4 regions of the Auritidibacter ignavus genome follow, and region 2 is predicted to be linked to each of the others. Evidence: riboswitches for the same ligand, from Rfam matches in the RefSeq annotation. Region 2 holds a riboswitch; each other region holds the start of a gene.
The links. A riboswitch is a leader RNA that binds a small molecule or an ion and turns the genes downstream of it on or off. The one in region 2 is predicted to bind S-adenosylmethionine.
Positions count from the first base shown of each region.

Region 1 (7,450 bases), 600 kb from region 2:
GTTCTTCGAGGTTTTCGGCGACAGTCTTGCCGGTCACCGTCAGGGCATCGCCGTGGAGCACTCCGAGATCCAGCAACGCCTTCATGACCACCGGGACGCCACCAATGCGGTCCAGGTCGGTCATCACGTACTGACCGAAGGGCTTCATATCTGACAGGTGCGGGACCTTGTCTCCGATCCGGTTGAAGTCGTGCAGGCTCAGGTTCACCTGGGCTTCATTGGCGATGGCCAGTAGGTGTAGCACCGAGTTCGAGGAGCCTCCGAAGGCCATCATCACGGCAATAGCATTCTCGAACGCTTCCTTGGTGAGGATGTCACGAGTGCGGATCCCTTGTTTCAGGAGGTTGATCACAGCCTCACCGGCCCGGCGAGCATCAGCATCGCGACGACGATCGGCCGAAGGCGGGGCGGCCGAGCCCGGAATCGACAGACCAAGGGCCTCCCCGACCGAGGCCATAGAGTTGGCAGTATACATCCCGCCACAGGCACCTTCGCCAGGACAAATCGCGCGTTCGATGGTGTCCACGTCCTCGCGCGAGATCAACCCGCGAGCGCATGCCCCTACGGCTTCGAACGCATCGATAAGGGTCACCTGCCGAGTCTTGCCATCCGACAAGGTTGCATAGCCGGGCATGATCGACCCGGCATAGACGAATACCGAGGCCAGATCCAGACGGGCGGCGGCCATCATCATCCCGGGTAGCGACTTATCACACCCGGCTAGCAACACCGAACCGTCCAAGCGCTCAGCCATCATCACCGTCTCGACCGAGTCGGCGATCACGTCGCGAGACACCAGTGAGTAATGCATACCGTCATGGCCCATAGAAATACCATCGGAGACCGAAATGGTGCCGAATTGCAGCGGGTACCCGCCGGCTGCATGGACACCCGACTTCGCGGCATCAGCCAGACGGTCCAGGGAGAGGTTGCAGGGGGTGACTTCATTCCACGACGACGCAATACCGATCAGCGGTTTGGAGAAGTCCTCATCCCCCATGCCCACGGCACGGAGCATGCCACGGGCTGGGGCCCTTTCCATCCCATCGGTCACGTCCCGTGAGCGGGGCTTGAGATCTGGCTCAGATGAATTGTCCGTAGTGCGAGGTGTCATGACGACAGTCTACGACTGCTCGCCCCTGTTATCTGCAACACGACGAACACATTGCACTGACTGAATCGTCGAGTAAATCAATCGCTGGTGATTTCATCATGACGCAGCGTCATCCCAGAGACTAGACTGGTCCATTATGATGGCACACCTCAAGCAGGGCTCTTCCTCGTCTGCGGCGCTGAAGCAGCGCCTGCGTTTGCTCTTTGAAGCCACAATTTTTAACTACGGCGATTACAACCTGATTTATGCCCACCCGGTCGCGACCGGACCGGCCTTCGTGATCGGCTATCGTCGCCAGCCTTTAGAGATGGTATTGCTGCCGATCGTCACCGAAGAGGTCGAAGCCTTTGGGGTGCACACCGAGGCCGACCGAGAAGACATCCTGACCATTGACCTGTCGAATGTAGCCATGGTGTCTGATTCGGGTGCTGGGTACGGAGTCACCACTGTGACCGGCCATCGCGCACATTTTGATGTGGTGGGAGACCCCGAGGTTCCTCTCGGTGCCGGGCACAGCGTGGCTCTCGAGCAGTTCGATGATTCGGAGGACTTTCACGAGTTCATGACCGAACTGATGGACCAGCTCGATGAGCTCTACAAGCGCAAGCAAGATCAGTAGGCTGAACAAGAGGTCGTGATCGTCACACCGCTCAGATTTAACAATCGATAAACTCCTCTGCTAGAGTAGTTCCTCGTGCGAAACGCGCATCTAGTTCTGCGCCTCTAGCTCAACTGGTAGAGCACTTGACTCTTAATCAATAGGTTGTGGGTTCGAGTCCCACGGGGCGCACTCTAAGTCGGCACCTCGTTTGGCCACACGTCAAACAGGTGCCGTTGTCATATCCGGCGGACACGGCAAATCCACCGTCTACCCACAGCTTTAAAGCCACCAGGCCCGCCTCCACGCTGGGTTGTTTGTGCCTATTGACTGCCAGCTTCCGTGTGGCTCTGAGTCTCCGTCATGGTCTGGGCGCTGGTGCCCACCGACTTACTCCTCCTGCATCACGCCCGCGACAGGACCACGATCTGATCCATCCGGTGCAATCGTTACCTCCCACCCTCTCGCTCTCTCGTCCCAGAGCAGGGTACCTCATGAGGCATCGACCACCATGTCCCGACGTGGCGCAACACCCTGGGTGGGAGCCACCTGTCGTACCGGCCCTCTCGCGACGGGCCGCCTGTTGAGCGTGGCCTGGTACGTGTAACACTGCGTCAAGGACACGAAATATATGACAGGGGAAACCGTCGCGCCAGAGATGAACGGACGAATGTGTCAGTGCTTTGACCTCGACTAGGTCCCAGCCTTCCCTATCTGAAGAATGGTTAATCGTTCCTCTATCAACCAACGTCAATGGGAAAACGGGAAGTGATCTGATGACAGTCCGGCTTAGCGCTTTCGATTTGGTACCGCTCTCTGAAGGGTATACCCCTGCCGAAGGTATTGATCATGCTCGAGCCTTTGCTCGTGGCATTGAAGAAGCCGGCTATCACCGCTTGTGGTACGGGGAGCACCACCTGAACCCAGGGATGTTGGGCTACTCCCCTGCCCTGACCATCGCCTTGTTGGCCAGTGAAACCGGAACCTTGCGGTTTGGTTCCGGAACGGTTCTGACCGGTCACCGCACTCCTTTCTCGGTGGCAGAAGAATTCAGCCTGCTTGAAGCGGCCTTTCCGGGACGAATTGACCTCGGCTTGGGACGTGCCGGGTTGAAGGGCCCTAAAAAGAAGCGCACCGAGGCCGAAGCTGCCAAACAAGAGAAGAAAGATGAGGCTAAGCAGCAGTCAGACGACTACGAGACCGACAACGGCGTGTTTATCCCCGCTTCCCCCGATTTGTCTCACCTCTTTGGCTCACCGCGTGCTACCGCTCAGCAGGCCCTATTGCATCAGCCCGGCGCGGAGCCTCGCTTCTATGATGAGTACCTCGATCAATTACTGGATTTGTTCCATGACCGCGCCGTAGTACATGGCGAACCGATCTCGAATGCCACCGCGGATGTGGGTTCTCCGGAGATTTGGATTTTGGGTACCAACGCCGGTGACTCCTCGCAACTGGCCGCAGAAAAGGGACTACGGTTTGGTGCGAATTATCACGTAGCCCCCACCCATACTCTGGAAGCTCTGGCGGACTACCGCGAGCGCTTCCAACCCAGCGAAGACCTCGATGCCCCATACACCATCGTCTCCGCTGAAGTTTTGGTGGCCGATACCACCTCCGAGGCTGACACCTTGGCAGCTGGTTACGACCAGTGGGTCTACAGCATCCGTAGCGGTCAAGGCGCTATCACATATCCTTCACCCGATACCGCTGCACAAAACCAGCTCACCGCCGAACAGCAACCCCTGGTCCGCGACCGGACGACGACCCGCTACGTGGGGGACCCGCACCAGGTGGTCGAGAAACTCAAGGCGCTACAGGCCGCTACACAAGCCGACGAATTGCTGATCTCGACCATTACCCACGACCCGGAAGCCCGCCTGCGTAGCTTCCAGCTGTTGGCTGAGGCCTGGCAATAGCTTCCCCGTTGCCCTCCGGCTACCCCTGACCACCCATCCCAGCCCATCAACTACCCAACCACCACCGAGAATTTATTGTCACGAGATCCGATTTCAAGCCCTGGCTGATCGGACAGCAACCCTCTCTCTGGAGATCGACCACAATCTCTTACACAGTGGGGTGCTCCAGGTGAAGACAAGGCCCATTCGGCAAGTGTGTTTAAGGAGAATCATGTCACGTGCCACACCCGAAACCTCCCACTTCGTCATCGGAGTTGCGCTGGATCGAGGGGGTTTCCACCCCGCAGCCATCCGGAGCCAGCAGGCTCTTGCCGATAACTTCTCCATCACAGCGTGGGAAGACCTCGTGCGTCAGGCTGAGAACCTGGGGGCCGGATTCGTGACCCTCGAGGATGCGTTCAATGACGCCACCCGCCCGGGATTCGATACGTCGTTGCTGGCCTCGTGGTTGGCGCCCCGCACCGAGAAGATCGGCCTGATCCCGACGCTGACCACCACCCATACCGAGCCCTTCCACGTCTCGAAAAATCTTGCCACGCTTGACTATGTCAGTCACGGTCGCGCTGGCTGGCAGGTTGCAGTCTCAGCCACCGAAGCCGAAACGCTGCTAGTGGGACGAGGACGCGCCTACGACGATGAGGCCTCGCTTTATGCTGAAGCCCGCGACGTCATCGAGGTCGTGCGCGGTCTGTGGGATTCGTGGGAAGACGACGCCGAGATTCGCGATGTAGCCACCGGACGATTCATCGACCGCGACAAGCTCCACTACGTGGACTTCGAAGGAGACTTCTTCTCCATCAAAGGCCCCTCTATCGTTCCCCGGCCACCGCAAGGCCAGCCACTGGTCACCATTGCAGGTACCAGCGAAGAGGTGCTGAACACTGCAGTGCGCGCTGCCGACGTGATCTTCACCGGCACCTCGGCCCCGGAGAAGTTGACCTCACTCCACGAAAGGATTACAACGCTGTCCGACCAGCACGGTCGTGACAAGAACGCGCCGCCGAAGGTCGTGGCCGATGTGTACTTTGCGGTTGATCCAGACGAGTCAGAGGCGCTCGCACGCTGGCAACGCCTCAACGAGGTCCAGACCCTTAATCCTTCTCAGGCCGATGAGGTCGTCATCGGTACTCCAGAGCACCTCAGTGAACGCCTAGACCAGGTCAAGGCCGCCGGGGTTGATGGCGTCCGGCTTTGGCCTGCCCAGAACCAGCACGACCTTGCTGTGATCGAGCAGCACCTGAAATCTGTCGTGGAGACACTCCAAGATCACCCAGCCGATAACAATGCCGCTCCATTGCGGGCCCGGTTCGGACTTGGTCGTCCCGCAAACCGGTACGCCTCAGCTTCCTCGTCCGCTTCCGCTCACTAACCTCCCCCAGGAGACACTCATGACGAATCAGCAGAATCACTCTTCCCCTCGCCAGATCATCCTTGGGGCACACTTCCCCGGGGTGAATCATCACACCGTGTGGTCCGATCCGGAGTCTGGAAGCCACATTGAGTTCGAGTCTTTTGAGAAGTTCGCCGCCGAAGCCGAGCGTGGTCGCCTGGACTTCATTTTCTTGGCCGAAGGGCTCCGACTGCGCGAAAACCGGGGTCTGATCCACGACCTGGATGTCGTTGGTCGCCCCGACACGTTGCCGATCTTGGCAGCCTTGGCCTCGGTGACCGACCACATTGGACTGGTCGGGACTATTAACGCCACCTTCAATGAGCCCTATGAGGTGGCTCGGCAATTTTCAACCTTGGACTATGTCTCCAACGGGCGAGCTGGTTGGAATATTGTCACCACCTCCGATTCCTTCCACGGCGCCAACTTCCGTCGTGGCGGTTACCTCGACCGGGCGGACCGCTATGTGCGGGCTTCTCAGGCTCTGGATGTTGCCAATCGTTTCTGGGCAAGCTGGAAAGATGTCGAGTCCGAGCGGGAACGTGTGAACGTCACCAACGATCAGTTCGATATTCACGGCGAGTTCCCGCTCCCCCGTTCCCCTCAGGGGCGTCCGTTGATCTTCCAGGCCGGAAAATCCGCTCAGGGTCAAGACTTCGCGGCCGGTAACGCCGATGCTATTTTCACTTTGCACACTGATAACGAAGACAGCCGACAGTTCTACCATGAACTCTCCGAGCGGGTGCGACAGGCCGGCCGTGATCCCGAATCTGTCAAGATCCTGCCGGGTACTTCCGTTGTTGTGGCAGATACCGATGAAGAAGCAGAAGAACTGGCTGCGACGATTCGGGCTCAGCAGGTCAGCGGTCAGACCGCCATCCTGTTGCTGGAACAGATTTGGAACCGAGAGCTTTCAGAGTTCGATCCCGAGGGCCCACTTCCTGATGTGGACCCGGTGGTCGGTGAAACCACCATCAGTAAGGGTCGCAGTGAGGTCAGGCATGACGACCGGTTCGCGACCGTGCAGAAGCTACGGGACATCGCTGAGGCGCGCAATCTGAACCTGCGCGAAACAGTGATTGCCACCCAGTCGCGGCAGACCTTCGTCGGAAGCCCTGAAACCGTGGCGTCCGAAATGATTGAGACTGTGGAAACCCATGTCAGCGACGGATTCATTCTGGCACCACATCTGAGCCCGACCGGACTCGTGCCTTTCATCGACCGCGTTGTTCCGTTACTCCAAGAGCGGGGTGCTCTACGCACCGACTACCCAGAGGGCGCAACGTTACGTGAACTACTCGGTCTGCCCACAACGTGGGATCCGGCCACGACCGGCCGGGCAACTTTCCGGCAAGGGGTGAATGTCTCATGAAGCAGCGTCACGCACGGTCCTCACGTCATGGCGTCCGCTCACTAGCCCTTGTTGCAACGGCCCTATTCGCCTTCACTGGTTGCAGCAGTGGAACTGGCCTGGAATTTTCCCCCGCCGCGGAAGTGGACGAGGAGAACGTTTTACACATAGCGGTTGGTTCGGACGCTGGTTGCGCTGATCCTCAGCAACTCATTCTGAATGATGCGGTGTTTTCCACACGTCACTTGGTAGATTCACTCACGGACCAGGACCCTGAGACCGGTGAAATCGTCCCCTGGCTAGCTACTGACTGGGAAGTCAACGACCAAGCTACCGAGTTCTCATTCACCCTGCGCCCCGGAGTGACCTTTTCTAATGGTGAGCCTGTGACTTCTGAGGTCGTCAAAGCCAATTTTGAACGAATTCTCGAGTTCGGTCCACGCGGAAATATTGCGCGAAGCTATCTGGAGAATTACGAGGACACCGAGATCGTCAACGACCACGAATTTGTGGTGAAGTTCTCCGAACCAAATGCGCAATTTCTACAAGCCACGTCCACCCACAACCTGGGGTTGCTGGCTTCGGAGTCCATCGAGCTCTCGGATGATGAACGTTGCCAAGGGGTTATCGGGTCCGGTGCATTTGTCTTGGATTCCTACCGCCCTAATGAAGGAATTAACCTGGTCGCCAGGGAGGATTACGACTGGGGTTCGCCTCTATACGAAAACCGTTCGGCACCCAAGATTTCCGGGGTGAGCTTTACCGTCGTTCAGGAATCTGGAGTACGCGCCGGGCTCTTGCAGTCAGAGCAGGTTGATGCTATTGGAAGCGTGGCGCCACAGGATATTCCCGCTATCGAACAAACCGATGCCACCTTGCACACACTGACCGTTCCCGGAGTACCGATGTCGCTTCGACTGAACCACGACAGTCCGGTGATTCAAGAGCATGCTGTGCGCGAAGCCATCTCGCTGGCTATTAACCGGGAACAAGTGGCCGAGGTCGTTTACCCTGATGGGGCTCCCGCAGCCACGAGTATCTTGTCGTCGACCACTCCGGGCCACAGTGATTTCTCCGA
Region 1 is NZ_CP122564.1:232,118-239,567, reverse strand. It holds gene ilvD (dihydroxy-acid dehydratase) at 1-1,114, opposite strand, end outside; gene QDX22_RS01030 (hypothetical protein) at 1,251-1,733, shown strand; tRNA gene QDX22_RS01025 (tRNA-Lys) at 1,832-1,904, shown strand; gene QDX22_RS01020 (LLM class flavin-dependent oxidoreductase) at 2,489-3,631, shown strand; SAM riboswitch class IV at 3,708-3,833, shown strand; gene QDX22_RS01015 (LLM class flavin-dependent oxidoreductase) at 3,843-5,000, shown strand; gene QDX22_RS01010 (NtaA/DmoA family FMN-dependent monooxygenase) at 5,020-6,393, shown strand; gene QDX22_RS01005 (ABC transporter substrate-binding protein) at 6,600-7,450, shown strand, end outside.
Region 1: another riboswitch for S-adenosylmethionine. It lies ahead of QDX22_RS01015 (LLM class flavin-dependent oxidoreductase); the one in region 2 lies ahead of acs (acetate--CoA ligase).

Region 2 (7,450 bases):
CAACTTTCACCCCGCGGTAGCGAGGGGTGGTGGTCAACCCGTTGAGTTGTTTGGTCTGTGGGTCGGTTTTCATTGACACGGAGTTGATGGTGGCCATGGGCACCTTTTTGTGGGTTTCCAGCACCGTCCATTTGGACAGGTCGTACATGTCCGCGCCGTACCCACCCAGGTCCGCGGTGAGCGTGCCTTTGCCGTTGGTGAGCTCTAGCACCGGGTCGGTGGCCCACCAGTAGGTCATCCCGCCGTAGAACACCACCGTAAAGCTCCCCTTCCACTTGATCCGGAGAGTATCGGTGGTGGCATCGTAGTGGCCTTGACCACCATCGATCACGACTTCGGCCTGGGTGCCGGTTTCTGCGGGGTTGGTCAGCACCGTGCGGGGTGTCGAACCGGTGAGATCCTGGCATTTGTTCTGCCAGGTGGGGGTGGTCCACTGTGTGGCGCCGAGCCGTTTTTCGATCCGGACATTGCCCTCTTTGACCTTGAACAACCTGTCGTTGCTCCAGACCTCGGACCGGCCCCAGTTGCCGGCCTTTCCGGCTTGCAGCCAATTGCAGCCGCCGAAGAAGGCCCCGGCGTTGGATTCGACGTTGATCCCCCACCGGAACTGGGCGTTGTCGATGGTGAAATTGCCTTGTTGGTCGGGAGTGACCCGGGCGTTGAGGCCCTCGGGAATCTCGACGCCAATATCGACCTGGCGACGTGAGGACCCCTGGGCGTCCGATGAGTCATCGAGTGAGGCGATGGCGGGGCTGGCGGCCAGCGGGACGCTGAGCAATGCGGTTAGGACCAACAGCAGTGCCGTCAACAATGCAGTCACCGCCGACGCGCGTCGTGGTGCACCGAGTCTGCGCAGACAGCGCCGAGTGGCTTGCCGGGTTGGGGTGGTGTTAGCCATGGCTCACCACCGGTCCGAGGAGCTGAGGTGGCGGTGGCGTCCACCGCCCGAGAGACGCTCAGCCGGTGCCGTTGCTGGCGAGGCGGCTGGCACGGTGGCGTAAGGGTCGTGGCTGGCCGAGATCTCCTCGGTCATCTGGGTGGCGTCATCATATTCCTCCAGTTCGGGTTCTGGATCGACATCGTCCTGCTGGTCGTATTCGTCGTATGGGTCAGACTGGTCAGGCTGCTCGGAGACAGTTGCTCGGGCCCGGCGACGCTTGAGGAGCGAGACGATGACGCAGACGATGACAAAGATCAGGATGGCCGCGGCCAGACACAAGACCGTGATGAAGGCCGGGGACCACCAGCTGGAGTTCTCGGCCGAGGTCGCGGTGGCGTTGGCCGCGACCGTGAATTGGGCTTCAACGGTTTGTTCCGAGGAGGCGCCGGTGAGTCGTAGCGTGTGGGTGCCCGGACTGGCATCGTCGGGGATCGGGATCGCTCCGGCTACTTCTCCTGTTGCACCGGCGGTCAACGGGCCGGCTCCAGAAGAACCATCGCCCAGGGTGACGACCACTTGCTCGCCCGGTTGGAAACCTTGCCCGGTGAAGCCCAGCACGTGACCGGCCTGGATGACCTCTTGTTGTAGCCCGACGGTGGCAAAGGCGGCGTTGGCCTCAGCGGTGTTGTCGGTCAGTTCTTCTGCCTGTCCGGCGTCTACAGCGCCGGCGGAGTCGCCGGCCTCATCCTGTTCAGCTGGCTGTCCGTTGGCCAGATCAGCCGCAGCCGCATCGACGGCGGCCTGCTGAGGGTTCTCCACGGTTCCGGCCTGGCCGCCACCGCCAGTGTGGTGACCCGCAGCACTGCGGTTGGCGGCTGCAGCGGAGTCATCGACACTCACCGAGACGGTGTCGCCGGCAGCACCGACGATCTCGACCGGAGTGAAGGATTCATTGGACGGGTTGTGCACGCCGTGGGCGCCGATGGTGATGATCCCACAGGTGACTTTGGTGCAGTCCACGGTTTTTTGGTTGCCCTGACGGTCCACGGCGTTGAACTTCGCGCCCGGGGTACGCATGGTGAGCTTCCACGTCCCGTCGGCGGCCAGGGTTCCGCCGTTAGCGGCCGAAGCGGTGGATGAGCCGGGGAAGGTCACAAAGCGCAGGTAGCCGTTATTATCCTTGGCCTCGGTATCGGGGACGTACATGTAGTTCACGCCGGTCTTTCCACCCTGAGAGGGTTTCCACGAACCACCGCGGGGATCATCCACCCAGCCGAAGGCCACGTAGATGCCGCCGAACCCGCCCTGCAGTGACTGGAAGCCCCGGCCACTGACGGTGATATCGGTGATGCCACTAGCGCGCACCTTGGCTTGGCCGTCCAGTCCGGAGATCGCCACCTGCGGGGCGGCAGAGGCACTGGAGGCTGTCAGGAGCTGGTGGCCGATGACTCCAGCCAGGCAGGCCACAGCGATGACCACAGCGAGCAGGCCCGCCAGCAGGTGAGCCGGCAGGCTAGTACGCACGGTACGCCCAGCGTGGGCCAGCGTGCGAGATTCAGTGAAACAATGAGTTTTCATGAATGCAACTTCCAGATGTCGTAGGTGATGGTGTGGGTGATAGTGCTGAGCGTCGGGGGCGGTCACGGACCGGGGCGATGATCAGCTCCCCGTTGGTGGGGTGTTGCAACACATCGACCGGATGACCGTAGACCTCGGTGATCAGCTGTGCGGTCAGCACCTGCTTCGGGGTTCCGGTGCGGATGTGGCGACCATTGCTGATCATCATGATCCGGTCGGCGTAGGCTGCGGCCACCGACAGATCGTGAATGACCACCACCACGGCTGCTCCGGCGTTCGCGCGCTGGCGGACGTGGCGCAGCACGTGTTCTTGGTGGCGGATATCCATCGCGGCGGTGGGCTCGTCAAGGAGCAGCATCCGAGTCTCTTGGGCCAGGGTGCGGGCGAAGGTGGTGCGAGCTTTCTCGCCTCCAGACAGTTGCGGATAGGCGCGCTGGGCCAGTGGGGTGACCTCGGTGGCGTGCATGACCTCGTAGACCACGGCATCGTCACGGGCTTCTTCACCGGTGCCGGCCCAGGCGGCTCGACCCAATCGCACGACCTCACTGGCAGTAAAGGCAAAGGCGACCCGATTTTCTTGGAGTTGCACCGCGCGCAATCGGGCCATCTGGGCGGGGCGCAGCTCGGACAGCTCGGTTCCGTAGAGCGTCACGGTGCCGGCGCTCGGGGTGGTATCGCCAGTGAGCGTGGCCAAGAACGTCGATTTTCCGGCACCGTTGGGACCGACTAGTGCGACGACTTCACCGGGGTAGACCTCCAAGTCCAGGTGGTCAATCAGGTACTGCTCCCCGATCGTCACGGACACGTTGTCGGCAACCAGCACCGGGGCGCGATGGTTGGGCCGGGAGTTCCGGATGGGGGCACCGTGAGCAGTGTGGGTCATTAGTTCCACCCCCCGGCGCCACGTCGGGTGCGACGAATCAAGTAGAAGAAGAACGGTCCACCGGCCAGAGCGGTCAGAATTCCGATCGGTAGATCCGCGTAGGGAATGATCGTGCGCGCAGCAGAATCGGCTGCCAGCAGGAGCACCGCTCCCCCGATGATCGAGGCGGGGAGCAGCACGCGGTGGCCAGGGCCGACGATCATGCGGATGATGTGGGGTACCACCAGGCCCACGAAGGCAATGATGCCGGAGAAGGCAACAGCCGCGGAGGTGATAACTGCCACGAGAATGATGATCTGTCGGCGTAGCGATTCCACATCGACTCCCAGGTGGCGGGCCTGGCGTTCACCCAGGGCCAAAAGGTCAAGCTGGCGGGTGTAGAACAGGCAGAGACCAATACCAATCAGCATCACCGGTGCGGCGACGGAGACGTCTTGCCAGCGCGTGCCATTCAGCGAACCCAGTTGCCAGAAGACGATTTCTTCGCGGGCGGAGGTGTCGCCGATGAAGGTCATCACCGCGGTGAGGGCTCCGGCCACCGCGTTGACCGCAACGCCGGTGAGGATCAGGGTGACTACTTCGGTCCGACCGTTTTTGCGGGCGGTGAGATACACCAGGGTGGTGGCGAGTAGCCCGCCGATGAAGGCGCCACACACCAAAGTCCAGGCACCGAAGACACTCAGGCCCAGGGCGATAACCACCGAGGCGAAGGCAGCCGCACCGGCGGAGACCCCGACGATGCCGGGTTCGGCCAGGGGGTTGCCGAACACGCCCTGCATCAGTACCCCGCCGGTGGCCAATCCAGCGCCGACGATCACCGCGAGTGCCACCCGCGGGAAGCGCACATCCCATAGGGCGGCTTCGTAGTAGGTGTGCTCGGATTCGATGCCGGTGTCGATCCCGATCCCGCGAAGCACCGAGGAGATGACTTCTAGCGGTGCGATCTGCATCTGACCGATCCCGGCTGAGACCAGGATCAGGACGATGAACAAGGCCGTGAGCACCACGAAAAGCCAGCGGGCGCGTCCGTGGGACTGGCTCTGCAACACTGTGCGGGTGGCAGCGGAGTTGAGCAGGCCGGTGTCGACGTTATCGCCCACGGTCTGATGCGGGGCGAAGTACAGCGGAATTGCCGGAGTAGCCGGGGTCGTCGGGGTCTTCATGGGCAGGCTCTACTCTTCGGTGGAGGTACCAGATTCGTCGGTGGAGGTACCTGCGGAGTCGGGTGCGTAGATGGCCACGGCGAGCGCCTCGAGGATGCCGGCGGTATTGGGGCCAAAGGAGAGCACTTCGTAGTCGGACATGTCAACAATCCGGCGCTTTTTGCCGGCGGGAGTGTGCGCGAGAGCGGGCACGGCAGTCATTAACCCGTCGACTCCGTCGACCGATTCGAGCCCCTTGGTCATCATCAGCACCAGATCGGGTTGGGCTTCCACGATCGCTTCGTCGGTCATCGGCATCATGCCCTCCCAGCCGATCTCATCGGCCACATCGATCCCACCGACACCTTTGATCAACGAATCGGTGCCGGAGCCGGGCCCGAAAATGTAGTAGACCCCGGCCTGGCCACGGACGTAAAGGAACATCATGCGTAACTTCTCGTCGTCGGATTCGGGCACGTACTGCTGGATTTCTGCCAGCATCTCCTCGGTGTCGGCCTGGATGCGTTCGGCGAGCTTTTGGCCTTCTTCGGGTACGCCCAGGGCTTCGGCGATCTGCATGGTGAGTTCGTCAACGGTGTCGACATCGCGCTTGGAGTCGATAGCAACCACCGGAATACCGGCATCGCGCATCTGCAACATCACGTCCCAGGGGCCCAGGGAGGTGTCGGTGATGATCACGGTCGGAGCCAGCTCGAGGATGGCTTCGGCGTTGAGATCGTGCCCGTTTTCGGTCACCAACGGTTTATCGGCGATCTCGGCAAAACCCGAAGAGATATCGCGGCCAACCACGTGATCGCCGAGGCCGAGCTCATAGACGGTCCGGGAGGCGGTGCCGTAGAGGTCCACCGCCAGAATCCGGGAGGTATCGGTCACGGTGACTTGAGTGCCTTGGGCGTCGGTGACGGTCACCGGCAACTGGGATTGTGGGTTGGTGGCGATCGGGTTGATCGCCGAATTGGCCAAATGCGCGGTGGTGGGGCCTTCGTAATCCTTGGGGTTGTCGATGAACTGGGCGTTGTCCAGGGCCTGGCCAACATCAACGGTGCCACTAGCCTGTCCGCCACAACCGGTGACGACAAACAGCAGGGTGGCTAGCAGGGCTGCCAGCGTGGCGCGCTGGCCACGGCGTGACGTTCTCGGTGCGTGTTGGACGGTCTGCACGGTAGGTGACCTCTTCTCGACGGGATCGTATCCGGCGGGTGATGGTGAATACTCAAAGCTAACGGCAAGCTTAGCCTCACCTATCTTTATTTGGCAAATATAGCGACTGCATGTATGACTGCTAAGACTTTCCTACTTTTAGTGCAGATATCAGCTTGTGGGGCGTTCTCGACGACCACAAGCCGGCCCACGGCGGGTCGGTGTTGTTGCTGATCTCACAAGATGTCGGTCTGCGACACCTCGGTGTTGACCGCTTGATCGACGACCTAGACTAGAGGTCAGTACGACCATCCAGAGCGGTAGCAGAGATCTGGCTCGATGACGCCGCAGCAACCACCGACTCCATTCTCGATTCGGCAGGTGCTCATGCCAGAAGCGATGGAAGGAAGGTGCGATTTTTCGTGTCCGCAACACCCACTGAGCGTTCCGCGTCCCACCCCTCTGATCGGGAAATCTTTCAGTCCCTGATCGCCGAGCCCGTCCAGGTTGATCAGCGGTATCCGGCCGGGTTGGCCGCACAGCTTTTTACTTCTGAGTACCAGCCACTCACCCCGGAGCAGACCGGACTGCCAGGCATCGTGCCCGGACCGTTGCCCGCCGAGATCGTGGACGCCGCCGATCCGGATGTGCATCCCGGTCGAGATCCCGAGCTCTTACACGGCGGTCGCGGCGATGGACAGCCAGTGGACGAGCGGGCGCGGATCGCCTTCTGGGAGGCTGCCGCCCAACGGTTGGACTGGCACGAGCCATTCGACACGGTACACACCTGGACCAATCCTTCACCAGCCGCCGAACGTGGCCCGGTGATGCGGTGGTTTTCCGGTGGCAAGCTCAATGTGGCGGTGAATTGCCTGGATCGGCACGTGGACAACGGTCTGGGCGAGAAGGTGGCCCTGTATTTTGAGGGCGAGCCCGGCGATCGGCGGGCGGTGACCTACCGGCAGTTGCTCGCCGAGGTCTCTCAGACCGCCCATGCGCTAACCGAGCTGGGCATTGGCCCCGGCGATCGCGTGGTGGTCTATCTGCCGGTGCTGGTCGAGACCGTGGTGATCGCACTGGCGTGTGCCCGCATTGGGGCGGTGCACTCACTGGTCTTCGGCGGTTTTTCGGCCGAAGCCCTGAAGTTCCGGGTGGAGAATACCGCGGCGAAGTTGCTGGTCACCTCCGATGGGCAGTTCCGGCGGGGCAAAGCCGTACCGGTCAAAGACGCGTCCGATGCCGCGGTAGCCGGGGAAAACAACATTGAGCACGTGCTGGTGCTCAACCGCACCGGTCATCAAGACGAGATCACCTGGGTGCCGGGTCGAGACGTGTGGTGGCACGAGATCGTGGATCGGCAGCCTGCGACCCACACCCCGGAGTTTTTTGACGCCGAGCACCCGCTGTTCATCATGTACACCTCGGGCACCACCGGTCAGCCGAAAGGACTAGTGCATACCTCGGCCGGCTATCTCACCCAGGCGTCGTGGTCCTATGACTATCTCTTTTCGAATCCGGATATCGCGACCCGGGACCAGGACGTGCATTGGTGCACCGCCGATCTAGCGTGGGTCACCGCCCATACCTACGAACTCTACGGCCCCCTATCGAATGGGGTCACGCAGGTGATTTATGAGGGGGTGCCCAACCAGCCACATCCGGGCCGGCACTTTGAGGTAATCCAGCGTTACGGGGTGACCAGCTATTACACCGCCCCGACGCTGATCCGATCGTTGATGGGGTGGCACCCCGACGGGGTGGAGCCCGGCTATGATTTGAGCAGTATTCGGCTACTCGGGACCGTGG
Region 2 is NZ_CP122564.1:2,273,545-2,280,994, reverse strand. It holds gene QDX22_RS10360 (hypothetical protein) at 1-898, opposite strand, end outside; gene QDX22_RS10355 (hypothetical protein) at 902-2,458, opposite strand; gene QDX22_RS10350 (heme ABC transporter ATP-binding protein) at 2,436-3,341, opposite strand; gene QDX22_RS10345 (FecCD family ABC transporter permease) at 3,341-4,504, opposite strand; gene QDX22_RS10340 (heme/hemin ABC transporter substrate-binding protein) at 4,514-5,665, opposite strand; SAM riboswitch class I at 5,950-6,050, shown strand; gene acs (acetate--CoA ligase) at 6,271-7,450, shown strand, end outside.

Region 3 (7,450 bases), 1.1 Mb from region 2:
GATCCTGGAGCCAGAGCATATTGTGTCCGGCGAGATCACCGTGCACGAGCCCGAAAGGGCCTTCTTGGGTCCAAGTATGAGTCAGTTCCGCGACGTCTGCGATAAACTGCGCAAAATCCGGTAGGGGTGGGCCGGGCATCTTGGCTAGTCGCGTGACTTTCTGCGGGGTCAGCCCGCCACGCTGGGCAAAGGGCTGGTTCAACGCCAAACCGGTGGTGTCAATCTCCGATAACGTGTGAACAATGTCGCGTAACTGCTCTGGGTCTCCGCTGTGGTTCGGGTGGGCCGTGCCAGCAATATAGGGCTGGATAACTCCGCCGTCGACGATCGACAACGCTACCGGGACCTGCCACGGTAACTGGGGTGCGAGCTGGTCCAGCAATGTTGCCTGACGTTCAAGATTGGTGGCCGGATCCCGTGGAATCCGTACCACAAGGTGGCCCGGAACAATGACCAGACGATGATCTTTTCCTCGCTCGATGACATGAGCTTGAGACCACGGTGCGGACTCGATCAGGGCGCGGTGTCTAGCGCTGATCCCCTCGCGCAAATGCGCGGCCAAATGCTGTGCCAGGGCCAGGTCGTCGTCGGCGGGCAAAGAAGCCATAGTCTCTAATTTAGTGCCCCTGACAGGTTTACACTGGGGTGGTGGTGCTGAGATTCTCGCGAACGGTGGTCTGGTGGCAGATCCTGATTGTCCTGGGGCTATCCCTGGGACGCTCCGGGGTCTACGCCTTGGTGGACTTAATGGAAAAGCTCACTCAAGCACCTTTAGACGAGCAAACCACCGCGCTCAACCCCTCGCTGGCACCAGATCCCGTGTTCGATCTGGTTCGCCAACTCCTCAGCATCGGGTTCGGACTGGTCCCGGTCGCGCTGGTGCTTCACCTGGTGTGGATCTACGGTCGCAACCCGTTGAGAAGCTTCGGTTTGGATTTCCGCCGTCCGGTGACCGACTTTGGGCTGGGACTGATCCTGTTTATCACCATGGGTGGTGGCACTCTGCTGGTCTACGCGGTGGGTCGCTCTTTGGGGCTGACCACCGCGATTATTGGATCGAGCATGAATGACCACTGGTGGACTCCGATCGTGCTGACGCTGGCAGCCGTCCGGCACAGTCTGGTTGAAGAAGTCATTATCTTGGCCTGGTTGGTGGACCGGGTCAGCCTCCTGCGACGCACCCCCTTTCCCACGGCTGACTTGGGTACAAATACCACCTGGCTGCCAACCACCAGGACCGATGTGGTCGCGGTCTTGTTGGTCTCCTCGCTGATCCGGGCCAGCTATCATCTTTACCAGGGCATCGGTCCGGGGATCGGTAACGCGATCATGGGAGTGGTATTCGTACTGGTTTACCTGAAATATCGGCGCGTCATGCCCATGGTCTGGGCTCATCTCTTCTTGGACGTGGCCGGCTTCGCAGGCTTCCCGGTACTCGAAAGCCTGGGCTGGTTTGGGCACTAACGTCGGGCTCGGCGTGCCACGTGGAAGGTAAGCGGTTGTGCATCGCGATCACACAGCGCGCAACGCATCGTGAAAGGAACATTCATGCAGAAAAATAAGCTTCTGATTTATGGCCCGTTGGGTGTGGGCGCTCTCGCGCTGTTTTCGCTCATGGCGCTACTGTTATATCTGTTTATTTTTGGCACCCTCTTGGGCCATAATGTTTCCTCGCTCGACGGTGACGGACCGCAATGGCCGTTTGCGACCGCATGGGTGCTGGGATGGATTAGTGTCATCTGCGTTCCGCTGGGGGCTCTCTGGGCCGTGATCATGCCACATATTGGCCGGGAGCAGGGCTAAAGAGAAGCCAGCTCAACTTGGGTTCGTTCCATGGCCGGTTTGTCCGCTGTCAGCGGTGCAACCGTTTATTGGTCAGCCGGGTCGCGGTGGCGGTCGTGGGGTCTTCTGGCCACGGGTGTTTGGCGTAGCGTCCTCGGTTCTCGGCACGTACCTGGGGATAGACCTCGGACCAGAAAAACGGCAGGTCTTGGGTGATAGCTAACGGTCTTCCGGCAGGGGAGAGCAAATGAATGCTGACCGGAACATCGGCAATGGTTGGTGTCTCCACGGCTCCGAACATCTCTTGGAGCTTCACTGCCAGCACGGGTGGGTCCTGGGAATAATCCACCCGATAGCTTGAACCGGACGGGACCGTGAGCCGTTCCGGGACTCGTGTCTGTAATTCAGCGTCCTTGTCCCAGCCCACCAGCGTCTTCAGACCTGACAGGAGATCTTGGGCAAAAGGAGCCCATTGTTCGGGAGTGAAACTCCGGGGATCGGGCCAGTCTGGCAGATGGTGATGGGCGAAGCGTAGCCGGTCCCAGTACTGCCAGAATTGCTGACTCGGGTTGAGGGCCTCGAGCCCCTGGACGCGAATGGCCCGAGCGGTGGCCTGCAAGGTGTCGTCACTGGTGGCCGCCACCGGAGTCTGGTGGAGAATGATGGCACCGATCCGGGACACCTCGCGGACGTTGACTTTCTGCCCCGACCATTCGGCAACTCGCTCCTGGGTAACGGGTAACAACAGCTCGACAGTGTCTTGATCAACCGGCACTGCCGCGCGGATGATGGGCTTGCCACGCAACAGCCCAACCTCAGTGCACACTAACCAGTCGGTCTGTGGTAGCCGAGAATCTCGGGGTAGTTCGGCGGCGGTTCCGGAGACCAACAAGAATTCTCGGGAGTTGCGGTCTCGGCGACGGGCAATGCGATCTGGGTAAGCCAGAGCCGCTACGGTGGCGAGATCCTGCTCCCGGGGCTTCTCAGCCGGTGCTATACCGGAGGGGGTAGCACCGGTGAGGCCGAGAAATCGGTGCGCCTCGCGTGGAAGCTCACGTGCTCTCACATTGACACCGGGGGCTCTCTGATCGGAATCCAATAACGCTACCGCCGTGGCCGCGGTGGCAGGGTCGAGGAGTTCGGAACCGTCCAGTAAAGCGCGGGCGAGTCGTGGTTCTGTAGGAACTGAAGCTAAACGTCGACCCAGATCGGTCACCACCGGCCACGCACCGGAGTCTTCATCGGGCGGTTCGATAACTTCCAAAGCACGCAAGACCTCCACTGCGGCGCGATATGCGCGTTGCGGTGGACAGGTCGGGAGACGGGTCGGACCCCAACACGCCAGGAACAACACGGCCGAGGTCAGGTCACTGGTGAGGATCTCCGGGGTGATATCACTGGGGCGGGCAGCATATTCGCGTTCCGTCACACACCGTACGACCAGGCCTGGCCCGAGACGCGCCGCACGACCGGCCCGCTGCCGCATCGAGGCCTTGGACGCACCCACGGTGACCAGCCCGGTCATGGCCCGCATCGTGTCTAACCGTTGGGTTCGCTCCAGCCCTGAGTCCACCACGGCCCTGACCCCCGGAACGGTCAAGGACGACTCAGCGACATTCGTTGCCAGAATGATGCGCTGATGGTTGGCTCGGGAGAGTACCCGGTCCTGTTCCTCGACGGTGCTTGACCCGGTCAACACGAGGGCTTCAGGAAGCTGGCGTTGTACCGCGCGGATCTCGGCGACACCGGGCAGAAAGACCAAAACGTCTCCCTCGGTGCGGGCACTGGTCTGGGCCGTCGTCTTCGCAACGTGGGCGAGAAAATCTGGAGTGACGCCACGGTCGTCCAGCGCGGTGGGGGGCTGAGAGAATTCTTCGGTGAGGGCATAAATCTCGGTGTGGGCGGTGAATAATGCAGCATCAAAATAGTTCACCCACTGTTGCGACTGCGCAGTTGCTGACATCGCCACGAGTTCCAGGTCATCGCGTCGTGGTAAGAGATCGCGGATAAATGCGGCGGTGAGGTCGGTTTCTACGGAGCGTTCATGGATTTCGTCGATCACCACCGCCGAATCATCATCCAGGTCCGGATCACGCAACAGACGACGGAGCAACACTCCCACCGTGACGAACTCGATCTGAGTCTGTGCTGAGACCTTCGCATCGCCCCGAACGGTATAACCAATGTGGTCCCCCACGGTGGTGCGAGTGAGCTGTGCCAGTCGCCGTGCTGCTGCCCGGGCCGCAACCCGGCGCGGCTGGGTCACCACGACCTTGAGACCGGGCTCGCGGTGCTCGGCCCTGGCCGCCAACAACGGGGGAATGATCGTGGTTTTACCCGTACCCGGAGGTGATTCCACCACCGCGCGAAGCCGGTGCGGTAGCCCGAGAAGTTCTTCGACTAATGACGCGGCCGGTAACCCGTGGCCGATCTGTGGGAGGGCGTCGTGGAAGGACAATGAAGAACTGGTCATCCCTTGTAGTCTATGGACTCGTCGTTGGTAGGCAGAACCAGTGCAGTCTCCGATGTGATCAGACCTGGGATGAAATGACCGCCCAGATCTGGCAGAATACTTTGTATTGGTCACGAGTGTCAGTGAAACAGCCCCGGCTTGCTGACCGGCAACCCTCCACCGCGGTGGGGTGCCCCGGGTGAGGACCAGGCGCGAACCACAATGGTTCGCAGCAAGCGCGGGTCCACCGTGCTCTGAACGCTGTCTGCCGGCACGGTGTCAGAACACGAGTTGCGACCCCTGAGACAACAGGAGTCAAACCCCATGGGTCAATCACAGCAACCAGACAGCACCAACCCCAACACCTGGGGGCTAGCCACCAAACAGATTCACGCTGGGATTCCGGAGGTAGCCGACTACGGTTCCACCCAGCTTCCCATTCATGCCACAGCGTCCTATAACTTCCCGACTTTGCAGGACGCAGCCGATCGTTTCGCACTCTCCAGCCTGGGCCAGATCTACACCCGCATTACGAATCCCACCACCGACGCGGTCGAACAGAAGGTCGCCGCACTGGAAGGTGGCGTGGGGGCGGTGATGACCTCCTCCGGACAGTCCGCGACCACCCTGGCCGTTCTCAACCTTGCCGGTGCGGGAGATTCGGTGGTGGTGTCCGCATCACTATATGGTGGCACCCAAAACCTGTTCAAACACACCCTACCGCGACTCGGGATTGAAACGATCTTTGTTGACGATCCCGATGACCTTGACGCTTGGAAACAGGCCATTAAACCCAACACCAAGGTGCTCTTTGGTGAAGTGCTGGGTAACCCGAAAGCCGATGTGCTCGATGTGGAAGCGGTGGCAGATATTGCCCATCAGGCGGGGCTCCCCTTGATCGTGGATTCGACATTGACTCCACCGCCGGTGTTCCGCCCGTTCGAACACGGTGTGGATATTGTCGTGCATTCGGCGACCAAATACTTGGGCGGTCATGCCGCGGCGCTCGGCGGGTTCGTCGTTGATTCGGGCCATTTCGACTGGACAGCCGACCCGGAAAAATTCCCCTGGTTCAATACCCCCGACGAGTCGTATCACGGCGTGGTGTTCGGCACCGATTTTGGACCCGATGGACCGCTGGGTGCGAATCTCTCCTATATTTTGCGACTTCGCACCCAGCTGTTGCGCGATCTGGGCAGCGCAGCCAGCCCATTCAATGCTTGGATCGTCAACCTCGGCCTCGAGACCCTCTCCTTACGTGTCTCCCGCCATGTGGAATCAGCGCTGACGGTGGCGCACTGGCTGGAAGACCATCCCTTAGTTCAGCACGTGGCCTACGCCGGTCTGGAATCAAGTCCCTGGTATCACCGTGCCCAACGGCTGTTGCCCGAGGGAACCTCTGGCATCGTCTCCTTCAACATCGCCGGCGGTGCACAAGCCGGTCGGTTTTTCGCTGAAGCCTTGACGCTTCACAAGCGAGTCGCCAACCTTGGAGACACTCGCTCACTGGTGATTCACCCGGCTTCGACCACTCACGCACAGCTCAGTGAAGCAGAACAGCGGGCCGCCGGCGTCGAGCCGTCGTTAGTCAGGCTGTCGGTCGGTCTGGAGAACCCCGAGGATATCCTGGCTGATCTGCAACAAGGTTTTGCAGCAGTCGAACAGCGTCGCTAGCGCCACAACCGCGTAGCTACTCGCAGATACTGCCGGGCACAGTATCGACAACCGGAACTGAGGATGATGAACGTGTCAGTGGATGCAGAACCGATCGTTGCAGGTCGTGCGATCTCACCGGGGCTTCGGACCATCTCAGTGGGTGAACTGACCTTTGAAACCGGAGGCTGGCTACCCGAGGTGCAGCTGGCCTATGAAACCTGGGGCACACTCAATCAGGATGGCTCCAACGCCATCCTGATATTGCACGCCCTGACCGGTGATAGCCACGTGGTTTCCTCAGAAGCGCTTCCGCATCCGGGCTGGTGGGAGTCTCTTGTCGGGCCGGGCCGCCCCATCGATACCCGAAAATGGTTCGTGGTGGCACCCAATATGGTGGGTGGCTGTTACGGCTCGACGGGCCCGTCTTCCCCGGACCCTGACGGGCGACCGTGGGGCTCACGGTTTCCCTTTACCACGATCCGAGATTCGGTTCATGCTGAAGCACGCCTGGCCGACGCGCTGGGCATTGAGACCTGGCACGCCGTGCTGGGCGGTTCTATGGGCGGAGCTCGCGCACTGGAATGGGCAGCCACCTACCCGGAACGAGTCCGGGGTGCGGGTATTTTAGCCTGTGGGGGAGCAGCCAGCGCCGAGCAGATTGCCTTCGCCCAGTCGCAAGTGGCCGCGATCAAACTTGATCCACACTACCGCCGTGGTGACTACTACGGTCAACAGCCGCCCGAGGAAGGGCTGGGTATCGCACGGCGCATTGCTCACATCACCTACCGTTCGGAGGCCGAGCTCCAGTACCGCTTCGCTCGGAAACCTCAAGGGCAGGAAGACCCCTTCGGACAGATCACTCAGCGTACCGGCCGGTACCAGATCGAATCCTATTTGGATTACAAAGCCAAAGACCTGGCCTCCCGGTTCGATGCCAACTCCTACGTGGTTCTCACCGAAGCGCTGATGTCGCACGACGTTGGACGCAACCGTGGCGGGCAACAAGCCGCGGTAGCACGGATTGTGGCAACACCGTTCATCGCTGCGGTCTCCTCGGACCGGTTGTACTTCCCCTCTCAGTCCCAGCAACTAGCCGACGACTTCAACCGCGGCCGTGGTGCCCAGGATCCTAATCATCCGCAGCATGTCCTCAGTCACCAAATCGATTCGCCCATCGGACATGATGGCTTCCTGACCGCTCCCGAAAAAATCGCGGATGAACTCATCCGGGTCCTGGAGCTGTAAAGCGAAGCTTCTGCACTGGTAGACTGGTTCGCTAAGATCATCGACTATGAGCTACAACACTGAGTCGAACCAGCTGGTAGTACGTTTCAGCCACCAGGACCTTTCCTCCCGCAGCGATAGCGACTTACTCGTAGTGCTTCACGGTTACGGCGCCGATGAAACCGATCTCCTTCCGCTCACGGCCGAGTTGCCCGACACTTTTACCGTAGCCGCGGTGCGTGCCCCCATCTGGCTGACCAACGGGATGAATGGATACGCCTGGTTCCCGATCACTGAAGAGTTGAGCTCCCCGCCCGAAAGCGTTCGGAGTAGCTT
Region 3 is NZ_CP122564.1:1,133,904-1,141,353, reverse strand. It holds gene QDX22_RS05165 (phosphotransferase family protein) at 1-607, opposite strand, end outside; gene QDX22_RS05160 (CPBP family intramembrane glutamic endopeptidase) at 652-1,464, shown strand; gene QDX22_RS05155 (hypothetical protein) at 1,549-1,803, shown strand; gene QDX22_RS05150 (ATP-dependent helicase C-terminal domain-containing protein) at 1,853-4,255, opposite strand; SAM riboswitch class IV at 4,364-4,479, shown strand; gene QDX22_RS05145 (O-acetylhomoserine aminocarboxypropyltransferase/cysteine synthase family protein) at 4,559-5,908, shown strand; gene metX (homoserine O-acetyltransferase MetX) at 5,975-7,135, shown strand; gene QDX22_RS05135 (alpha/beta hydrolase) at 7,182-7,450, shown strand, end outside.
Region 3: another riboswitch for S-adenosylmethionine. It lies ahead of QDX22_RS05145 (O-acetylhomoserine aminocarboxypropyltransferase/cysteine synthase family protein); the one in region 2 lies ahead of acs (acetate--CoA ligase).

Region 4 (7,450 bases), 590 kb from region 2:
AACCCGGTCTACACCATTGGCCATCAACTCATTGAGGCCATTCGCGCCCACCAGAAGGTGCCGAAGGCTCTTGCCCGTCAACGCGCTCTGGAGTTGCTCGACCAGGTAGGGCTCGATGCGGTAGAGACCCGTTTTGACCAGTACCCACATCAACTCTCGGGTGGTATGCGGCAACGCGTCCTCATTGCTATTGCCTTGGCTCCCGAGCCGGATCTGCTCATCGCGGATGAGCCCACCTCCGCTCTGGATGCCACGGTGCAGCGTAAGATCTTGGACCTGCTGGATTCCATCATCAGTGAGCGAGACATCGCCTTGGTGCTCATCACCCACGATTTGGCAGTCGCTGCGCAACGCACCGAGACCACCGTGGTGATGCACCACGGAAACGTGGTGGAAATCGGAGACACCGGAACCATCCTCAATACCCCCACGCACAGCTACACCCAGCGTCTGGTGACTGCGGCTGATTCATTACACCGCTCGACACATATCCGTCCCCCACTGGAGGTCGAAACCGAAGTCCTGGTCCAGGTCCGCGGACTGAAACGCCATTTCGCCCAGCCGAAGGCCACGTCACGGCGCCATGACGCCTCAACATTGCGTACCAACGCCGTTGACGGCATTGATTTCGTGATCCGGCGCGGTGAGACACTGGCACTCGTGGGTGAATCGGGGTCCGGTAAATCTACCACCGCACGATTGGTACTCGGTTTGGATACTCCGACCGAGGGGACCGTGACCTTCGACGGGGAACCCGTTCATAACCTGTCGGGACGTCGTTGGCGACAGTTGCGCCGCCGGGCGCAGTTGATCTACCAGAATCCGTTTGCGTCATTAAACCCTCGCTGGAGCCTGGAGCAGATCATCACCGAGCCCCTGCGCGCTTTCAAAGTCGGCAACCGCGCCGAGCGTCGTGCCACGGCCGAGACACTGCTCGACCAAGTCGGGTTACCCGCCACGTTTGGGTCCAGATTGCCCAGGGAGCTGTCTGGCGGTCAGCGTCAACGCGTCGCGATTGCACGGGCCTTGGCCTTATCCCCCGACTTTGTGGTCTGCGATGAGCCGGTCTCAGCCCTGGATGTTTCGGTCCAGGAACAGGTGTTGGACCTGATGTTGGATCTGCAAGCCGAACACGAATTGACCTATTTGTTCATCACCCATGACCTGGCTGTCGTACGCCGACTAGCACACCGCGTCGCGGTGATGAACCAGGGCAAAATTGTCGAGACCGGCACCACCCAAGAGGTGTTTGCTAACCCGCAAGAAGAATACACCGCCTCGTTGCTCAAGGCTGTTGAACCTCTTGGGGCAGGACACTAGCAACGCCAGCGACACCCAATACCGCAATAGCTGAAAGACCTCCGGCCACCACGATGCGGATCTCAGATTCCGTTAGTCACCGGAGGTCTTCTGCTGTCGGTTCCTCGCCCTGTGTCCCGTACCCGTCAGCCCACCGCACACGAGTGCCGTCATCATCAGCGCCGTCGTTAGCACGTACCAGCGACCTGCAGGGCTCTCGGAGGCTCCTGTCTTGAGATTCTCGCCGTACACCGTGCGGGGCTGAGGAGTGCACGGACGAGTCCGCTGGTAGCCGCCGTCCGCTCCAGGTGGCCGGACTGCTTGGCCCCAAAGTCACGAAGGCCCGACTCACGACCGCTGAATCGCGTTATCGTAGGGGAACGGGAAAATCGGGAAACGGGAATCAGCAGACCGAGTCGGTCGGTTTCGGATTATCCATCCCGAACAGCGCGCGGGCTTTCAACCCGGCCCAGGTACCCGCCAACGCGGCCACGGCCCACAGCCAACCCGACACGGATCCCGAGGCAATGCCACCTAAGTAGGCGCCGATATTGCACCCTTCGGCAAGACGGGCGCCGATCCCCATCAGGATGCCGCCAAGAACAGCGATGCCTGCTTGCCTCCAGTTGATATTGCGGGCAAACGCCCAGGTCCCGGCCGCCGTAGCAGCAAGGGCTGCCCCGATCATGATGCCAAAGTTTGTCAGTGAGTTCTTGTGGGAAAGCACTGAACCCTCCAGCATGGCGGCCCAGTTTTCTTGTTGCCAGAATTCCCACGTTTCGGGCTGGAAACCAATGAACTGTAGAACCTTGGCGCCCCACAGAGCGAAGGCATTGGTAATGCCCCAAATTCCGCCAGAGACCCACATCACGGCCCCGCCGAGCACCGCGAGCACCAGTGCTCCAACCCACATCGGCCATGAGCCTCGTAGTATTCGAGCAGCACCACGTGCTGTCGGAGGGTTTCCGGTTGGAGGTGGGTTGCGACGGCCCTGGACAACGCGCGTGATCGCCACAATAACAAGTAGCACCGCAATGGTGATCGCCCAGCCTCCCACATAGCCGACATGGTCTGAGAGCAATACCGGTTCCATACCGGGAAGGTCAGAGACCAACGGGTAGAAAAATGGGGCGGTATAGATGATGGAACCAGCGATAAAGCCAATCAGCGTGGGGATCACCATCGATTGTCCGGAGCCCACGGCAAAAAGTGTTCCCGAGGCGCAACCACCGCCCAATTGCATCCCCATGCCGAAAATAAAGGCACCTAGGAGAAGCCCTACCCCGATCGTCCCGGCATAGGGCGTCGGTTCGTTGCCGAAGGCTCCCCACCCGGTGGTAAAGAGCAACATAAAGATTGTTGCAGTTGTCCCGAGTAAGAGAGCGTGATTTCGAAGTCCTTTACCATTGCCGACAGCTACCAGCTGTCGCCAGGCGGAGGTAAAACCGAACCGGGAGTGAAATAGCGCTACGCCGAGTCCGAGGCCAATGAGAAAGAGCACGCCGAAGTAGAGCCCCTGCTCTATGCCGGCGTTGAGGGAGTTGACATTGTAGATCAGGGCCAACAACCCGATGGCCAATAGAATGAAGATGCTGATCTTGTTACGTTGTACCGGACCAACCGGATCAGGCTTCGGAGGTTCTACTCGAGTCGGCGCCGGTTCGAAGACTGAGAATTCTGTTTTTGTCTTGCTAGTTGTCATTGCTCAACAGACCCTTCGGAACAGACGTCACCAGCAAACGCTGGGCAGAGACATTAGTTGGACCAGGCTAACGCCGATCACGTTGTTAACATCAGCTGTCTGTCATAAAGGGTCATCACCCGGTCACGAACATTAACACGGAACTTTCTCCCCAGAACCGCTGGCGCGCCCGTGTTTCGCGAAGTGTGCCCAGCAACGGCTCGGGCCCGTCGCAAGCTTGCGAGGGGCCCGAGCTGTTACTGGTGAGCTTGGTCTGTGCTCTGTGGGATCCAACTAGCTGCGCAGAGCGCGCTCAAGATCGATCAGCAGGTCCTCGATGTTTTCGATGCCCACGGACAGCCGCACCACATCAGCGGGCGGAGCTTGTTCGCTGCCCTTGGTGGAACCGTGTGTCATGGTGGCAGGATGAGAGATGAGCGACTCGACGCCACCGAGGCTGACCGATAACAGGAACGTTTCGGTGGATTCGGCCACCTGACGCGCTTTGGCCTCTCCCCCGTTTAATCGGAAGCTCACAATCCCCCCGGAATCACTCATTTGTCGACGAGCGATGTCGTAAGTGGGGTGGGAAGACAATCCGGGGTAGAAAACCTGGTCGACCTCGGACCGATCCTGGAGCCATTCCGCGATGATTCGTGCATTTTCACAGTGTTGTTGCATCCGCACGCCCAGAGTTTTCAACCCACGAGAGGTGAGGAAACAGTCCTGGGGGCCTGCCACAGCACCGGCAGCGAATTGCTGGAAGCCGATGACCTCGGCTAGTGGTTTGTCTTCCCAGCTCGTCTGGCCAACCACAATGGCGCCACCCAAAACGTCTGAATGGCCGCCAATGTATTTGGTGGTTGAGTGAATCACCAGATCCGCACCGAGAGTGATCGGCTGTTGTAGTGCCGGTGATGCGAAAGTGTTATCCACTACGAGCAGTCCGCCATATTGATGCGTTGCTTCTGCCCAGGCAGAGATATCAACCACGGTCAGCAACGGGTTGGAGGGCGTTTCCAACCAGACCACGTCAGGACGGTATGTTTCCACCGCCTGAGCGAGCTTGTCTTGCTCGCTGGGACTCACGAAGACGGTATTAACTCCCCACCGAGCGTAGAGCTGGGTGAGCAGTCGGTGTGTACCACCGTAGGTTTCGGCCGTGCTGACAACGGTTGCACCAGGTTTCAGCACCGCCCGCAACAGAGCATCTTCAGCAGCCATGCCCGAGGCAAAACTAAACGCTGCAGCACCGGCCTCGAGCTTGGCCAGCTGTTCTTCGAGACCGGTCCGTGTGGGATTACCGCCGCGGGAATATTCAAAGCCAGCGCGTAGTGTTTCCACACCGGGTTGCACAAACGTCGAGGTTTGATAGATCGGTGGAATCACCGCTCCGGTCAGTGGATCCGGGTCTTGACCAGCATGGATGGCTCGGGTTCGGAACCCCGGGGTGGGATTTTCGTTTTTCTTGCTCGGGATGTTGTGGTGAAGATCAAGAGTTGTCATGACAGTGCCGCCTTTGCTGATTCTTCTGCCTTAGTGGTGTTTGCATCTGCCCAGACCTGTTCGGACGCGGGCTGATTTGCTTGAACAAGCTGGTCCAGCCCTTGTTTGACGTCGTGCCACAAATCGTCGACATCTTCGCGTCCAACTGCCAGTCGCACGGTGGTCTCGTTGATCTGTCCAGCGATGCGAAGCTCCTCCGAAAGGCGACAGTGGGTCGTGGTCAGCGGGTGGGTGATCAAGGAGCGAGAGTCGCCAAGATTGACCGCCAGGGTAAACAGCTGCAGTGAATTGAAAAACCGCTCAACACCGGCAGAATCGGTATTCAATTCGAAAGAGAATACCGCTCCCGTCCCCCGCGTGAAGTCTCGTTCCGCAATGTCTTTATTCGGGTGAGATTCCAGCGAGGGGTGGCTCACCGAACGCACACCGGGGTGCTGTTCCAGTCGACGAGCGAGTTCCGTAGCGGTCTGGCTGTGGCGGGGCAACCGCAGGTCGAGCGTTTCAATACCCTCCAAAGCCTGCTGGGCGTTCAACGCCGATAGCACCGGTCCCACGTCGTTGAGCAACTGTGCTCGAAGCAGATGCAGCACAGAGCCTGCCTCCCCGTATTTCTCCACCAAGGACTGAGGACCAAAACGAGGGCGTGGTGTGGTCAGCTGTGGCCATAGCTCTGGACGTTGTGAGGGATGGAAATTGTCCGTGACAATGACCGCTCCTCCGAGAGAGGAACCGTTTCCGACCAAGTATTTGGTCACCGAGTGCACCACGAGGTCAGCACCCAGACGAGCAGGTTGGAGCAAATACGGTGTCGCCAGGGTATTGTCGACAATCAGTGCCACCCCGTGCCGGTGAGCAACTTCTGCCAAGGCCGGGATATCCGGCAGGTCTGCGTGTGGGTTGGCAATGGATTCGACCACAAAGACCCGCGTGCGTTCGGTGATCGCTTCCTCCCACTGCTGGGGATCGTGCGGATTGACCCAGGTGGTGGTGATCCCGGCTTCCGCCAGGCTGTCGTTGAGCAAGTCAGCGGTGCCACCATAGATACGGTTTGAAGCCACCACGTGGCCGGCCGGAGCCTCCGGATGGGGTTGACCGTCTGGGCTTTGCGAGGACCGTCCTGCCAGGGCCAGCACACTCAGCGTGATGGCGGCCTGGCCCGACGCGGTGGCGACCGCCCCGACTCCGTCTTCCAGGCTGGCAAGTCGCCGTTCCAGCAATCCAACCGTGGGATTTCCAGTTCTGGAATAGGTCAGTCCAGGTTGACGTTGGGCGAAGACTTCACGGGCTTGGGCGAAAGAATCGAATCCGAAGGCAGCTGAAACATAGACTGGTTCGCGTACAGGACGAATGGATTCATCCGGGATACGGCCCGCGTGAATTTGTTGGGTACTAAACCCGGATTGACATGGGCCCTCAGAGTCTTCGGCAGAAAAGTGACTGGTAGTAGACATAACGTCCCCCTTGATACTAGGGCGTGTCTGCCAGTGCTGGGCACGCCGTGCTTGCCTCCAGCGGTGTGCTGAAGACCGGATCATCATCTGAGGCACCCCGTCACAGCGGAAAGGGTTGCCGACCGGCCAGTCAGAGCTTGTTGAACCGGTTCTCGTGATCCTTTGTCAAAGTATTCTACTTGTTTTCGAGGAGTGGTTGGTCTAACGAATTTGGTCTCAACCTCCGCTACCGCCACCCACTCTGAAAGACACTTTAAAAATCGCCCTGATAGTGGTCAAAGCACCGGGTGGAGGACCCGTCATATTCTGTCGTCAAACCTTCATTACCGTGAATATCTCACATTATGACGACGCTGGCCGCGCCGGGTTCTTTCCCCACGCGGCCAGCGTCGCGGTGTGTCTTCCGTGCCGTCGTTATTCGACGATCAGGTGACGCTTAGTGCACCCGGCGGTTGCGCACCGGGACGAAAATGGTTCCTCACACAATCGAGCCCACAGCCAGGCCGGCAATGGCCAAGATGTTTCCGGTACCGGTAGTCGCCACGTCTGAGGACGAACCAGAGCCAGTTGCACCAGACTGCTCATCCAAGCGGCGCTTGTTCGGTGCAGCACCCTCCGTTGCGGTTCCGGATCCACCGCTTTTGTCCTCGTCCACGGCGTTCTCAGGCGCACGGTACGTGATGGTTCCCGTGGTCTCATCAAGCGAGATCTCCCAGTCGTCTGGGACGGTAAATGACTCGTCGATTGCAAATCGAGTCCCCTCTGGCAGTTGCGGCTCGACGGTTTGTGGGGCCGCAACCGTTCCACCCGGTGCAGTGGTGACCGCCTCATATCCCGGACCATACTGCTCGCTCGCAGACGTGACGGTAATCGTCACCGGCACGGTATACTCCCGCGGTTCGGCGTTCTGTGGGGTGGGTGCGACGGCAATGGAACCATCCTGTTGCAGTGCGGCCCACTGTGGCCACTCTCCGTCGACATCGACGGTGGTGCCGTCGGGCAACGGGTTGCCATCGTTTCCGCGTGGCACCGCAACGGTCGCTTCCTCGTTCATCGCTACGGTGATGGGCTCGTAGACAGGGACTTGAGCCACGATAACCTTAACCTGAAGTTCATCAGGGTGACCATCACCAAAGGTGCGCTGAATCGGAACGGTATAGGAGCCCGGCTCGACCGTGCTGTCTGCCGTTGCGGTCACCTCACCATTCTCCGGATTAACCGTCACAGGAAGTCCTTCGGGGCATCCGGCGTGTACTTCACGGCGCTATTCGGGGCCGGTTTATCACCGATATCATTGGTCTTTGCATCATCTCCGCCGGCTTTGACCGTCACCGGCTCCCAGTTATGCATCGGTGCTTCGCACTGATAGGGAACTTCTCCGAGGGATCCTGGGAGTAGTCGGGGGCTCACCACCCGTTCCAATCCGCAGGCGGGAATTCTGCCTCAACGTCTCCGACGAGGTCGCATCACGTTCATCAACCCAGTCATCTAAGATCGCGGTCAGAGTCTCGCC
Region 4 is NZ_CP122564.1:221,870-229,319, reverse strand. It holds gene QDX22_RS00990 (dipeptide ABC transporter ATP-binding protein) at 1-1,320, shown strand, start outside; gene QDX22_RS00985 (YeeE/YedE family protein) at 1,703-3,001, opposite strand; gene QDX22_RS00980 (cystathionine gamma-synthase) at 3,275-4,486, opposite strand; gene QDX22_RS00975 (O-acetylhomoserine aminocarboxypropyltransferase/cysteine synthase family protein) at 4,483-5,937, opposite strand; SAM riboswitch class IV at 5,980-6,097, opposite strand; gene QDX22_RS00970 (Rib/alpha-like domain-containing protein) at 6,416-7,135, opposite strand; gene QDX22_RS00965 (hypothetical protein) at 7,159-7,287, opposite strand.
Region 4: another riboswitch for S-adenosylmethionine. It lies ahead of QDX22_RS00975 (O-acetylhomoserine aminocarboxypropyltransferase/cysteine synthase family protein); the one in region 2 lies ahead of acs (acetate--CoA ligase).